2 regions of the Caballeronia sp. INML2 genome follow, and region 2 is predicted to be linked to the other one. Evidence: riboswitches for the same ligand, from Rfam matches in the RefSeq annotation. Region 2 holds a riboswitch; the other holds the start of a gene.

Region 1 (7,005 bases), on a different contig from region 2:
AGCACGATGTTGCTCGGAATGCCGCACGCGATGTACGCGACATAAAAGAGCGTCGTCGCAAGGCCGAATTGCGTGCTGGTGAGGCCGAGGTCCTTCATCATCGTCAGGCCGGCGAAGCCGATGTTGATGCGGTCCAGAAACGAAAAGAAGAACAGCACGAAAAGGAACCACAGCAGATGCCGCGAAACTTTCGCGATGACGGGCGGCTCCTGCGTGTGCGGGTTCGATGTGCGTTGCGTCGCGTTCAATGCGCCGCTTGCGCTCGTGGTTTCCATGCTGTCGTCTCCGGTCGTGTCGCTCTGTCGGACATCTGATGCGTCGGAGTATGAAGCGCGCAATCGTGCCGCTTGTCCTCAATTTGGGTACAGCGCGAGGCCGTCAGCGGCCCGGGGAAAACACTTACGCAGGGGAATCGTCAGACCTTGCCCGGCCCGATGCACAGCGCGAACAGTTGCCGCTGGCTCGAAATGCCGAGCCTGCGGTATGCACGCTTCTGATATGTGACGACGCTCGTCGCCTTGATGCCCATCGCATCGCCGATTTCCTGCGCGGTGCGGCCTTCGAGCACGCCGGTCAGCACGTCGAGTTCGCGCTTCGACAGCTCCGGGCACAGGCCGCGCACGCGCGCGAGCATCAGATGCGAGATCGGCATGTCGCGCTGCCCGCAGATCGCGTAATGATGTTTCGCCGCGTGCGCGATGAGCGGCGCCATCGCTTCGATCAACGCGATCTCGCGCGGATGGTAGTTGCCGAAGCGCGTGTCGCGATACAGGTTCACGGAGAGCCACAGATCCGCGCTCGGCTGCACGAGCAGCGACACGCGGTCCGACACGTTCGGCTGGTGATAGCACGCCGCGCGATACGCCTCGTGCGCGATGTCCTCGCTCGTCTGCCGATGGAGCACGAGCATGGAGCCGGGCTTGTCGTTGCGCGCCGAGGAAACGATCTTCTGATTGCCGTCGAGCGCGTAGAAATGGCGCGCGTAGGTGTCGGCGACATCGCGCAGGAAACGCCCGCCGCGATGATCCGCCACCGACACCGTGCGCGGCCGGTTGCCGAATTCATACGCGAAGATCGTGCACTGCGAAATCGAGGCGACGTCGCCGAGCAGCTTCAGCACTTCGGCGGCGAGCGCGTTGGAATCCTCGCTGCCGATCGACGACACGAGCCCGGTGGCGCGGCTGAGATCGAGCTGCCCGTTCGATGAGACGCGGTCGAGTCGCCAGGAGCGCATGATGGGCTGAACGAGATACGTGGGGTCCCGCTATTCTAAGCCCGCGCTCCCGCCCGCTAGCGCGCGATAGCCGAGCGCAGCGCCGCATTGCGGCGCACGATCCAGTTGAAGAGCGGCGTGGCCATCAGCGTGCTGAGCACGGCCATCAGCACGAGGATCGAAAACAGTCCGGGCAGGATCACGCCCGCCGCGAGTCCGATGTTGATGATGATCAGTTCCATCAAACCGCGCGCATTCATCAGCGCGCCGATCGCCATTGCGTCGCCGGAAGGCTCGCCATTGGCGCGCGCGGCCGCCCAGCATGCGATGCCCTTGCCGCCGAACGACGCGAGCAGGATGACGACGGCCGCAAGCATGATAGCCGGGTCCATCAGCATGTCGAGCCGCGTGTTGAGGCCCGAGTAGGTGAAGAACATCGGCAACAGAAACACGACGACGAAGGGCTGCAGCATGTCGCGCAGCTTTTCCGTCAGCGGGCCGCGCGGCAGCGCCACGCCGAGCAGGAAGCCGCCGAACACGGCATGGATGCCGATTGCGTCCATCGCGAATGCGCAGAGCGAGAACAGCACCATGACGGTGGCGAGCACGCTCGTGGGCAGCGGTGTGTGCGGATTCAATCCGGCCGCGAGCCGGCGCAGCAGCTTCCCGCCGGCGAAGATCATGAAGAGCGCGAAGGCCGCGCCGCCGCCGATCGCCGCGTAGGCGCCCATCCACGAGCCGCCGAAGCTCGCGAGCACGATCGCGAGGATGCACCACGCGGCGGCGTCGTCGAATGCGCCCGCGGTCAGCGCGAGCGTGCCGAGCGATGTGCCGGCAAGCCCCCGTTCGTGGATGATGCGCGCGAGCATCGGAAACGCGGTGATCGCGATCGCCGCGCCGAGGAAGAGCGACGCCTCGTAGAGCCGCACCTTCTCCGCGAAGAGACCGGGGATCGTGTGCAGCCACGGCGTGAGCGCAAACGCGAGCGCGAACGGCGCCACGATGCCGGCAAGCGACACGCTCATCGCGCTTCTTGCGCGGGCGCGGAAATGGTCCGCGCGAAACTCCGTGCCGACGAGGAACATGTAGAGCCCGACGCCGAGCTGCGCTGCGACGTAGAGCATGCCCATCGTCGGCTTGGGAAAGAGCGCCTGCTGCCAGTGCGGGAGAAGCATTCCGAAGAGCGACGGCCCGAGCAGCACGCCCGCGATCATTTCACCGACCACTTGCGGCTGGCCGACGCGCTGCGCAAGCCTGCCGACAAGCTGGCTCGCGAGCACGATCACCGCGGCCTGCGCGAAAAAGTAGACGGACAATTGGGAAGACGGCATTTTTGAGCTGCGAAAGAACGAACGACGGGAGTCTGACGGCGAGCGCGGCGGTCTGTCAACGTGACGGGGGCTTGCCACGTCAGTTTTGTACCGGTATTGTCGAAAAGTTCGACAACGCGCCACGGAAGAGCTCGTCCCCCGCGACGACGCCGACGGAGCAACCGCCCCGGAAACTCTCAGGCAAAAGGACCGTGCGCGCCGGAACATCTGGAGAGCGGCGCCTGAACGCGCCCACCGAAGGGGAGCCCCGGCTGCCGACGCGAATGTCGGGCGGCCCGCGGGCGAAACTCTCAGGTACATGGACAGATGGGGCATCGGTGCCGGCTGCGGCATGTGGCCAAGGCCGGCGATGCTCAATCAATCTGGATCATGTCATGTCACGAATCGCCATCATCGGCGCCGGGATCACCGGCGTCACGACCGCTTACGCCCTTGCGCAGCGCGGCTTTCGCGTCACCGTTCTCGAGCGTCATCGCTATGCGGCGATGGAAACGTCCTTCGCCAATGGCGGTCAGCTCTCGGCGAGCAACGCCGAAGTGTGGAATAGCCGTTCCACCGTGCTGAAAGGGCTCAAGTGGATGTTCACGCGCGACGCGCCCCTCCTGATGAATCCGCGGCCGGGCTGGCACAAGTACAGCTGGATCGGCGAGTTCCTGCGTCAGATTCCGAACTATCGTGCGAATACCGCCGAGACGGTGCGCCTTGCGATTGCGGCGCGCGAGCATCTGTTTCGCATCGCGCGGGACGAGAACATCGATTTCGATTTCGAACGGCGCGGCATTCTGCATTTCTACGCGACCCGCAAGGAGTTCGACGCCGCATCGAGGGTCAATGAAATCCTGCGCGACGCGGGCCTCGACTGTCACCCGGTCGCGCCGGAAGAGATCGCATCGATCGAACCGGCCTTGCGCGGCTCGTTTCATGGCGGCTTCTTCACGCCGTCGGATTCCACTGGCGACATCCACAAGTTCACGCGCGGACTCGCCGATGCATGCGCGCGGCACGGCGTCGAGTTCCGCTACGACACGTCGGTGACATCCATCGACGAACAGGCGGGGCGGCTCACGCTGACCGTCGAGCATGCGGGCGAGGCGCAGGCGCTCCAGTTCGATGGCATCGTGATCTGCGCGGGCGTGGGCAGCCGGGCGTTTGCATCGATGGCGGGCGATCATCTCAACGTCTATCCGGTCAAGGGCTATTCGATCACCGTCTGGCTCGACGATGCGAAGAGCCGCGATCGCGCGCCGTGGGTCAGCCTGCTCGACGACCGCGCGAAAATCGTCACGAGCCGGCTCGGCGCGGACCGTTTCCGCGTCGCGGGCACGGCGGAGCTGAACGGCTTCAATCGCGATATCCGCGCGGACCGCATCGCGCCGCTCGTCGAATGGACGCGGCGCCATTTCCCCGATGTGTCGACCGCGCGCGTGATTTCGTGGAGCGGCCTGCGCCCGATGCTGCCCGGCATGTTGCCGAATGTCGGGCAGGGCAGGCGTCCGGGCGTGTTCTATAACACCGGGCACGGGCATCTCGGCTGGACCTTGTCGGCCGCGACGGCGGAGATCGTTGCGGAGGCGGTGTTGCAGCGTTTGCCTTCGAAGCGCGTGCACGTTGGCGCGTCGTCGCGGGTGAGGATGGATACGCCGGCGTGATATCGTCGGCGCACTGTTCACTGTCCGAAGGAGCGCGAAATGGCCGAACTCGTCAATTGCCTTTGGTTCGACGGTAATGCCCGTGAAGCGGCGGAGTTCTACGCCGCCACCTTTCCCGATAGCCGCGTCGGCGCGGGCCATGCGTCCGCGAAGCCGGGCGTGGGGCAGGGGCCGGAGTTGACCGTCGAGTTCACCGTGCTCGGCCAGCGCTTCCTCGGACTGAACGGCGGCCCAAACTTCAAGCCGAACGAAGCGGTGAGCTTCATGGTGCATACCGGCAGCGCGGAAGAGACCGATCGCTACTGGAACGCGATCGTCGGCAATGGGGGCGAGGAAAGTCGGTGCGGCTGGTGCAAGGATCGCTGGGGTTTTTCATGGCAGATCACGCCGAAGCGGATGCTCGAGATTTTCAGCGGCCCCGATCGCGAAGCCGCGCGACGCGCGATGGACGCGATGATGACGATGAAGAAGATCGACATCGCCGTGATCGAGCGCGCGGCGGCGGGCGCGCATCGTTGACGCTACGTCCAGGGCGTGCTTGGAGCTTTTGTTAATCGGGCTTTCGCCGGGATCCGGCAAGACCTACAGCGAACGCTCGATAGCCTTGCCGAGCAAATCAATCCCGAGATCGATCTCTTCCTCGCTCACGGTAAGCGGCGGCGCAATACGAAACACCCCGCCCATGCCAGGCAACTGCACGATGTTCATGCTCAACCCGAGCTTCATGCACTCGCGCGTGATCTTCGCGCCGAGTCCATCGGCGGGCTCCTTCGTGCGGCGATCCCTGACGATCTCCACACCCAGCAGCAGACCGCGTCCGCGCACATCGCCGATGCAGTCGAAGCGCTCCATCAGATCGAGCAGCCCGCGTCTGAGCCGCGCGCTCATCACGTTCGCGCGCGCGACGAGCCCATCGCGCTCGACCACGTCCAGCACGCGCAAGCCGACGGCAGCCGGCAGCGGATCGGACACGTGCGTCGTGTAAAACAGATAGCCGAGTTCGTGCGCTCTTTCTTCGATCGCCGCCGAAGTGATGGTGGCCGCGAGCGGCAAACCCGCGCCCAGCGTTTTCGATAGCGTGAGGATGTCGGGCGTGACGCCGTCGCGCTGGCACGCGAACATCGTGCCCGTGCGGCCGATGCCGGTTTGCGCTTCATCGAGAATCAGCAGCATGCCGCGCGCCTCGCACTTGCGCTTCAGCGCCGCCATGTAGCCTTCCGGCAATTCGATGATGCCGCCCGAGCTCAGGATCGGCTCCGCAATGAACGCCGCGAGATTGCCGCTCGACTGACGATCGACGAGATCGAACGCGTAGTCGAGTTCCGCGAGCCAGTCGTAGTGACCGTTGCGCTCGAAGCGCGGGCGATACGGAAACGGCGCGGGAATCGCAAACGAGCCGACCGCCGCCGGACCGACGCCCTTGCGCCCGGCGCTGTACGTGGCCGACGCGGCATGCCCCGTCATGCCGTGCCACGACTGCGCGAAGCCGACGATTTCGTACCGCCCCGTGACGAGCTTCGCCATGCGGATCGCCGCCTCGTTAGACTCCGCGCCCGTGCTGAGCAGAAGCGCGCGATCGAGCCCGGCGGGCGTGATATCGGCGAGACGCGTCGCGAGATCGACCACGGGACGCGACAGCATCCCGCTGAAGAGATGGTCCAGCTTGCCCGCATATTCGCTGATCACCGACACGATTTCAGGGTGACTGTGCCCCAGCACGGCACTCATCTGTCCCGACGTGAAATCGAGGATCGCGCGGCCGTCGGCGTCGTAGACGAAGCTGCCCTGGGCGCGCTCGATGATCATCGGCTCGAATGTGCCGCCGTAGCGGATGAGGTGCTGTCTGGCGTTCTGCCAAAAAATTGCGTCGTCGTTCCGGGACACCTTGCTTCTCCTCTCGAAAGGTGAAGGGAATTTGCAGTGTAGTCGGCGCTCTGGTTTTATAGAATCGAATAGTTCTAATGCAAGATAGAAGAGGCGCTAATACCTTGAGTCTTTCGCTCGAGATCGAATTGCTGCGATCGTTTGCCGTCATCGCGGAAGTGCGGGCGCTGAGCCGCGCGGCGGAGCGGATCGGCCGGACGCAGTCCGCGCTCAGTCAGCAGATGAAGCGGCTGGAAGAGATCGTCGATCAGCCGCTCTTTCAGCGCACTGGCCGAGGCGTCGTGCTGACGAATCCCGGCGAGCGTCTGCTCGTTCACGCGCAGCGCATCCTGCGGCTGCACGACGAGGCGATGGCCGATTTATGCGGCAAGGGGCTGTCGGGCAGCATCCGTTTCGGCTGTCCAGACGACTACGCGGCCGTTTTTCTGCCGGCCTTGTTGCGGCAGTTTTCGAGCCAGCATCCCCATGCGCTGGTGGAAGTCGTGTGCGGCCCGACGCCCCGGCTCGCCGAGCAGTTGAAGAAGCGGGCGCTCGATCTCGCGATGCTCTCGCTGCCCGAAGACAGCCCCGGCGACGACGTGATCCGGCGCGAGCAGCTTGTCTGGATCGGCTGTCCGGGGATGGATTCGGCGCACTACGACCCGTTGCCGCTCGCGCTCTCCGATCCGGATACGCTCGATCACATTGCCGCGTGTGAGGCGTTGCAGCGCACGGGCAAGGCGTATCGCATCGCGTACGCGAGCAGCAGCCTCGCGGGTCTCACCGCGCTCGTGCGCTCCGGGCAGGCCTTCGCGGTCATCACGCAGACGGCGGTGCCCGCGGACCTCTGCGTGCTGAATGCCGACCCCGGCCTGCCTGCCTTGCCGGGCGTGGGCATATCGCTGAAATTCGCGCGGGACCGGCCTTCGCTGCTGACGGCGGCATTTGC
Region 2 (7,005 bases):
GATCGAGCGCGTCGATATCGAACGTTTCGGTCTTGCCCGCGACTTCGGCGAACAGCGCGAAGAGCTTGAGCAGGTCGTCGCGCGTGGTGGTTTCATCGAGCGATACGCCGACTTGCGTCGCGCTCACGTGGCGCAGGTTGATATGCGCGGCGTACGCAGCCTGATGCAGCGCGGTCGTGCTCGCGCCGCTGTCGATCGTGATCGTGTCGAAGAACGTGTCGTTGGCGATTGCATAGCCGAGCTTCTTCACGCCGGCCGCAAAAATGGACGCCACGCGGTTCACGCGCAACGCGATCGTCTTCAGGCCGCGCGGGCCATGATAGACGGCATACATGCTGGCCATGATCGCGAGCAGCGCTTGCGCCGTGCAGACGTTCGACGTCGCCTTTTCGCGGCGAATGTGCTGTTCACGCGTTTGCAGCGCGAGGCGCAGCGCGGAATTGCCTTGCGCATCGACGGTCACGCCGACGAGACGCCCCGGCATCTGGCGCTTGAATTCGTCGCGCACGGCCATGTACGCCGCATGCGGCCCGCCGAAGCCGACCGGCACGCCGAAACGCTGCGTATTGCCGATTGCGACATCCGCGCCCCATTCGCCCGGCGGCGTGATGAGCGTCAGCGCGAGCAGATCCGCCGCCGCGACGACATGGCCGCCCGCCGCGTGGATTGCTTCCGCGAGCGCGCGATAGTCGCGCACATCGCCATTCGCGCCGGGGTATTGCAGCAGCACGCCGAACGCGTTCGCGCTCGCAGCATCCGCGGCCGGGCCGACCTTCACTTCGATGCCCGCGGGCTTCGCGCGCGTCTTCACCACTTCGATGGTCTGCGGCAGCACGTCATCGGCGACGTAGAACACGTTCGATTTCGGCTTGCCGACGCGCTGCAGGAGCGTCATCGCTTCGGCTGCGGCCGTGGCTTCGTCGAGCAGCGAGGCGTTCGCCATCGCGAGGCCGGTCAGGTCCATCACCATCTGCTGGAAATTGAGCAGCGCCTCCAGACGGCCTTGCGAAATCTCCGGCTGATACGGCGTGTAAGCCGTGTACCACGCCGGATTTTCGAGCACGTTGCGCAGGATCACCGCCGGCGTGTGCGTGCCGTAGTAACCCTGGCCGATGTAGGTTCGAAACACCAGATTCTCGTCCGCCAGCCGGCGCAGCGACGCGAGCGCTTCCGCTTCGCTCTTCGGCTGCGTGAACGCACCGAGCGGCAGCGTTTCGTTGCGGCGGATCGATTCAGGAATCACCGCGTCGATGAAGGCCGCGCGCGACGCGAAACCGAGCGCTTCGAGCATCGCGCGCTGGTCCGCTTCATCGGGGCCGATGTGCCGCTCGACGAATGCGTCGTGGCATTCGAGCGCGGCGAGTGACAGGGAAGTGCGGTTCATCAGGCGATCCGGGTGTTCGAGCTTCATGTGAGTTCCTGCGATGCGGCTCACCGTTGAGCCGCAATCGTCATTGAGATGAGTTATTCGCCGATCGACTTGCCGTAGCCTTCGGCGTCGAGCAGCTTGTCCAGGCCGGCGTCGCCCGCCGGCTTGATCTTGAAGAGCCAGCTTTCGTACGGCGCGCCGTTCACCTGATCGGGCGCCGACGTGAGCGCGTCGTTCGATGCGACGATTTCGCCCGAGACCGGCGCGTAGATGTCCGATGCCGCTTTCACCGATTCGATGACGGCGATCGCATCGCCCGCGGTCACGGTCTTGCCCGCCGCGGGCAACTCGACGAAGACGATGTCACCGAGCGCTTCCTGCGCGTGATCGGTGATGCCGACGGTCAGCGTGCCATCGGATTCGGTGCGGACCCATTCGTGCGATTCGGTGTATTTCAGATCGGCCGGGATGCTCATTGGATGCTCCTTGCGTGTGCTTTCGTGAGGTTCTTGATTCGAGGAAACGGGCGCGACGGCGTTACGACAGCTCGACGAGAACCTTGCCGTTGCGCACGAACGGAAGTTTTACCACGCGCGCCGGAAGTTGCTTGTCGCGGATGACGACCTGCACCGTGTCTCCGACGGCGACAGCCGCCGGCACGCGCGCGAAGGCGATGGATTCCTGCATCGACGGCGAAAAGGTGCCGCTCGTGATCTCGCCGTCGCCGTGCGGCGTGACGACTTTCTGATGGGCGCGCAGCACGCCGCCCGCCTTGCCGTTTTCCTTGATCAGCACGAGCCCGACGAAATTGGCCTTGGAGCCGTGCGCCTCGAGCGCGCTGCGGCCAACGAAATCGCGCTGCGTTTTCAGATCGACGGTCCATGCGAGGCCGGCGTCGAGCGGCGAAACCGTCTCGTCCATGTCCTGACCGTACAGGTTCATGCCGGCTTCGAGACGCAGCGTGTCGCGCGCACCGAGGCCGGCGGGCTTCACGCCCACGGCGGCGAGCGCGTTCCACAACGCTTCGACTTGTGTCGCCGGAACGACGATCTCGAAGCCGTCCTCGCCGGTATAGCCGGTGCGCGCGAGCATCAGCTCGCCATATTGCGTCGACGGGAAAACGGCCGCGTTGAATGGCTTGATGTCCTGAGTTTGCGCGCGCGTGTCCGGCAGCACTTGCCAGGTCTTTTCGCGCGCGGTCGGGCCCTGAACGGCGATGATCGCGAGATCGCGGCGCGGCGTGATGGAAAGATTGAATTCGCCTTCGGCATTCAACTGGCCGAACCAGGCGATGTCCTTTTCCGCCGTCCCCGCGTTCACGACCACGCGGAAACTCGTTTCGGAAAAGTAGTAGACGATCAGATCGTCGATCACGCCGCCGTTGCCGTTGAGCAGGCACGAGTAGAGCGCACGGCCGGGCGTCGTGAGCTTGTCGACGTTATTGGCGATGGCGTACCTGAAGAATTCGCGGACGGCGTCGCCCTCGAAATCGACGACGCGCATATGCGACACGTCGAACATGCCGGCGTCGGTGCGCACGGCGCGATGCTCGTCGATCTGCGAACCGTAGTTGACGGGCATGTCCCAGCCGCCGAAATCGACCATGCGCGCGTTCAGCGCGAGGTGGGCGGCGTGCAGGGGCGTGTGTTGAAGTTCGGTCATCGGGGCCTCGGTTCGCGAAACAAAAAAGGCCACGCCGCGCACATTTCGCCCGGCCGATGCCTTTTCGTGCTGCCGAAAGCAGCGCGCAAGGCTCATGCCCCGTAGCGGATGCGATGCGTGACCCCTCTGTCCTCGGTACCTGAGAGATTGCGCGAACCGTGCACGGTCGTGCTGCGGTTCATCGCGCGCCCCTTCGGTGGGCAACTGGCTTCATGAGGAAGCCGCTGCCGCTCTCCAGAGTGCGAGGAAACGAATTCCTCGACGCCGTCGGTCCTTTTGCCTGAGAGTTTGCGGGTATGCCCCTTCGGCGGCGCGGTCTTCGCTGCATGAACGAAACCACGCGCTCTCCCGACGCGTGCGGCAGAATTTACGCGACCGAATAGGGCTTGTCAAACGGATTCGGGCGCGTTCGATGGACACCGAACACGTCCGCTGAACGATGTTCAGTCGAGTTGCCGAAACGGCACGCGCCGCCCTTCCCGGTCACTCTGAATCGCCAGTTCGATGATCGTCATCGTATCGACCGCGTCCTGCGGCGAAATGGGAAACGGCTTGCCGTCCTGAATCGACGCCGCCAGCGCGCGATAAAACTCGATATACGCGCCGTCCTTCGTGGCGAATTCATGGCGCAGGTCGAGATCGCCATCGACTTCGCGCAGCACGCCCGGCGGATTCTTCGCAAACTCCGGATTGCCGGGCCGCATGCCGGAACGCAACTGGTCTTCCTGCGTATCGAGCCCGTTTTTCACATAGCTGCCCCGCGTGCCGTGGATCGCGAAACGTGGCGGTTCCAGCGCCGCGAGCGCGCTGGCGTGCAGGATCACTTCCTTGTCGTCGTAACCGAGCACGAGATGCACGTAATCCGGCGCGTGCGCGTGATCGCGATGCGCCTTCACGAACGCCGTCACCGTCTGCGGCGCGCCGAAGAGCGTCAGCGCCTGATCGATCAGATGCGGCCCCAGATCGAACAGCAGGCCGCCGCCGCGCTCGGCTTCCTCGCGCCAGCGCTGCGGCACTTTCGGGCGAAAACGGTCGAAATGCGATTCGTAATGCGTGATGCGCCCGAGCCGCCCGCTTTCGACGAGCGCGCGCACCGTCATGAAGTCGCCGTCCCAGCGGCGGTTGTGAAACGGCGCGAACACGAGACCGCCTTGCGCGGCGAGATCGGCGAGCGTGCGTGCGTCGCGCGCGGAAAGCGTGACCGGCTTGTCGACGACCACATGCTTGCCCGCCGACAACGCGCGATGCGCGAGATCGAAGTGCGTGTCGTTCGGCGTCGCCACGACGACACATTCGAGCCCGTCGACGGCGAGCAGCGCCTCGAAGTCCGCGACGATCCGCGCGTTCGGATAATCCGCCGTCGCGCGTTCGGCCTGGCTCGTCGCGATGGCCGTCACTTCCGCCCGGCCGCAGTGCTCGATGACGGGTGCGTGAAATGTCGCGCCGGCGAGGCCGTAGCCCATCACGCCGACTTTCAGTGCTGTGCTCATGCGGGCATCGTCCTGTCGTAAATTCGATCGGATATTGTGGCACGAACGAGGGCCGGAACCGCGCCGCCGCTATCGTGTTAACATCGCGCTCTCCTCCGCGCGCGGGTTTCAGCAAGCGCGCCCCGAACTCCAGAAGCCCAATACGATGTCCGCTGGTCTCAACGCCGCGCAAAGCGAAGCCGTGCGCTATCTCGATGGTCCCTGTCTCGTGCTCGCCGGCGCGGGCAGCGGCAAGACGCGCGTGATCACACAGAAGATCGCGCATCTGATCGAAGGACGCGGCTTCGAGCCGAAGCACATCGCCGCGCTCACGTTCACGAACAAGGCCGCGCTCGAAATGCGCGAGCGCACCGCGAAGCTGCTCGAAGGCAAGACGCTCACGACGCCCGGCAAGGAAGGCCGCAAGATTCCCGTCAATCAATTGACGATCTGCACCTTCCACTCGCTCGGCGTGCAGATCATGCGGCAGGAAGCGGAGCACGTCGGGCTGAAGCCGCAGTTCTCGATCATGGATTCGGACGACTGTTTCGGCATGGTCCAGGAACAACTCGGCACGACCGACAAGGGGCTGATCCGCAAGATCCAGTCGATCATCTCGCTGTGGAAGAACGCGATGGTGTCGCCGGATCAGGCGTCCGTGCTCGCGAGCAACGACGACGAGCACCAGGCAGCGATCGTGTATCGCAGCTATGCGGCGACGCTGCACGCGTATCAGGCGCTCGATTTCGACGATCTGATCCTGCGTCCCGCGCAGCTTTTCGCCGAGAACGAGCAGGTGCGCGACAAGTGGCAGAACCGCCTGCGTTATCTGCTGATCGACGAGTATCAGGACACCAACGCCTGTCAGTACGAATTGCTGAAGCAGCTCGCCGGCCCGCGCGCGGCGTTCACGGCGGTCGGCGACGACGATCAGGCCATCTACGGCTGGCGCGGCGCAACGCTCGAAAACCTCGCGCAGCTCGGCAAGGATTTTGCGAAGCTGCACGTCGTCAAGCTGGAGCAGAACTATCGCTCGACGGTGCGCATCCTGACGGCGGCGAACAATGTCATCGCGAACAATCCGAAGCTGTTCGAAAAGAAACTGTGGTCCGAGCACGGCATGGGCGACACGATCACCGTCACCGGCTGCAACGACGAGGAGCACGAGGCGGAATCCGTCGTGTTCCGGCTATCGGCGCACAAGTTCGAGCGGCGCACGCAGTTCCGCGACTACGCGATTCTTTATCGCGGCAATTTTCAGGCGCGCATCTTCGAGCAAGTGCTGCGGCGCGAGCGCATTCCTTATGTGCTGTCGGGCGGGCAGTCGTTTTTCGACAAGGCGGAGATCAAGGATCTCATCGCGTATCTGCGCCTGATCGCCAATCCCGACGACGATCCCGCGTTCATTCGCGCGATCACGACTCCGCGGCGAGGCGTCGGCAATACCACGCTCGAAGCGCTCGGCGCGTTCGCGGGCGCGGCGAAGGTGTCGCTCTTCGAGGCGGTGTTCATGGGCGGCATCGAGGCGCGTCTGTCTGCGCGGCAGGTCGAGCCGCTACGCACCTTCTGCGAATGGATTCGCCGGCTGTCGGACCGCGCGGCACGCGATCCCGCGACCGAAGTGCTCGACGACATGATGGAAGCCATCCACTACGAGTCGTATCTCTACGATGCGTACGACGAGCGCCAGGCGCAGTCGAAATGGCAGAACGTGCTCGAGTTTCTCGAATGGCTCAAGCGCAAGGGCACGAAGCCCGAAGCCGCGCCGGGAACGGAGCAGACAGGCTACGACACCGCCGACGGGTTCGCCGATGAAGGCAAGAACCTGCTCGGCCTGATCCAGACCGTCGCGCTGATGTCGATGCTCGAAGGCAAGGAGGAAGATCCGGATGCGGTGCGGTTGTCGACGGTGCATGCGTCGAAGGGACTGGAGTATCCGCACGTGTTTCTGGTGGGCGTCGAAGAAGGGATCATGCCGCATCGCGGCAGCTCGGACGACGACGCGCCCGTCGACGATTCGCGCATCGAGGAAGAGCGCCGGCTGATGTATGTCGCGATCACGCGCGCGCAGCGCAGTCTGCATCTGAACTGGTGCAAGAAGAGAAAGCGCGCGCGGGAGACGGTGGTGTGCGAGCCCTCGCGCTTCATCCCCGAGATGCTGCTCGACGATGCGCCGCCACCGACCGCCGAGGAAAAGCCGCTGTCGCCGAAGGATCGTATGGCGATGCTCAAGGCGATGCTGCAGAAACCTTGATGCCTTCTTCGTGCTCCAAACAAAAAACCCTGCGCCGCAAGACGCAGGGTTTTTCTCATTGCACTCGAGAAGGTTACTTCGCCGCGTTCACCATGTAATCGACGGCCGCCTTCACGTCCGCATCCGGCGCGTTCGATCCGCCCTTCGGCGGCATCGCGCCTTTGCCGTGCAGCGCGTAGTTATAGACGGTGTCCATCGGCTCCTTCAGGCGCGGCGCCCATGCGGCCTTGTCGCCGAACTTCGGCGCGTTG

Evidence for each region. A riboswitch is a leader RNA that binds a small molecule or an ion and turns the genes downstream of it on or off. The one in region 2 is predicted to bind glycine.
Region 1: it holds a riboswitch for glycine, as region 2 does, so the genes downstream of both, NCT32_RS29315 (D-amino acid dehydrogenase) here and gcvT (glycine cleavage system aminomethyltransferase GcvT) in region 2, are expected to answer to the same signal.

Annotation. Positions count from the first base shown of each region.
Region 1 covers NZ_JALQDH010000085.1:25,555-32,559, forward strand. Annotated here, with positions in the region: gene NCT32_RS29300 (MFS transporter) at 1-275, opposite strand, end outside; gene NCT32_RS29305 (LuxR C-terminal-related transcriptional regulator) at 416-1,234, opposite strand; gene NCT32_RS29310 (cation:proton antiporter) at 1,291-2,544, opposite strand; glycine riboswitch at 2,665-2,738, shown strand; glycine riboswitch at 2,749-2,853, shown strand; gene NCT32_RS29315 (D-amino acid dehydrogenase) at 2,919-4,193, shown strand; gene NCT32_RS29320 (VOC family protein) at 4,233-4,712, shown strand; gene NCT32_RS29325 (aspartate aminotransferase family protein) at 4,776-6,077, opposite strand; gene NCT32_RS29330 (LysR family transcriptional regulator) at 6,155-7,005, shown strand, end outside.
Region 2 covers NZ_JALQDH010000040.1:20,282-27,286, forward strand. Annotated here, with positions in the region: gene gcvP (aminomethyl-transferring glycine dehydrogenase) at 1-1,411, opposite strand, end outside; gene gcvH (glycine cleavage system protein GcvH) at 1,465-1,845, opposite strand; gene gcvT (glycine cleavage system aminomethyltransferase GcvT) at 1,907-3,031, opposite strand; glycine riboswitch at 3,148-3,279, opposite strand; glycine riboswitch at 3,290-3,392, opposite strand; gene NCT32_RS13475 (oxidoreductase) at 3,475-4,521, opposite strand; gene NCT32_RS13480 (UvrD-helicase domain-containing protein) at 4,667-6,754, shown strand; gene NCT32_RS13485 (cytochrome c5 family protein) at 6,828-7,005, opposite strand, start outside.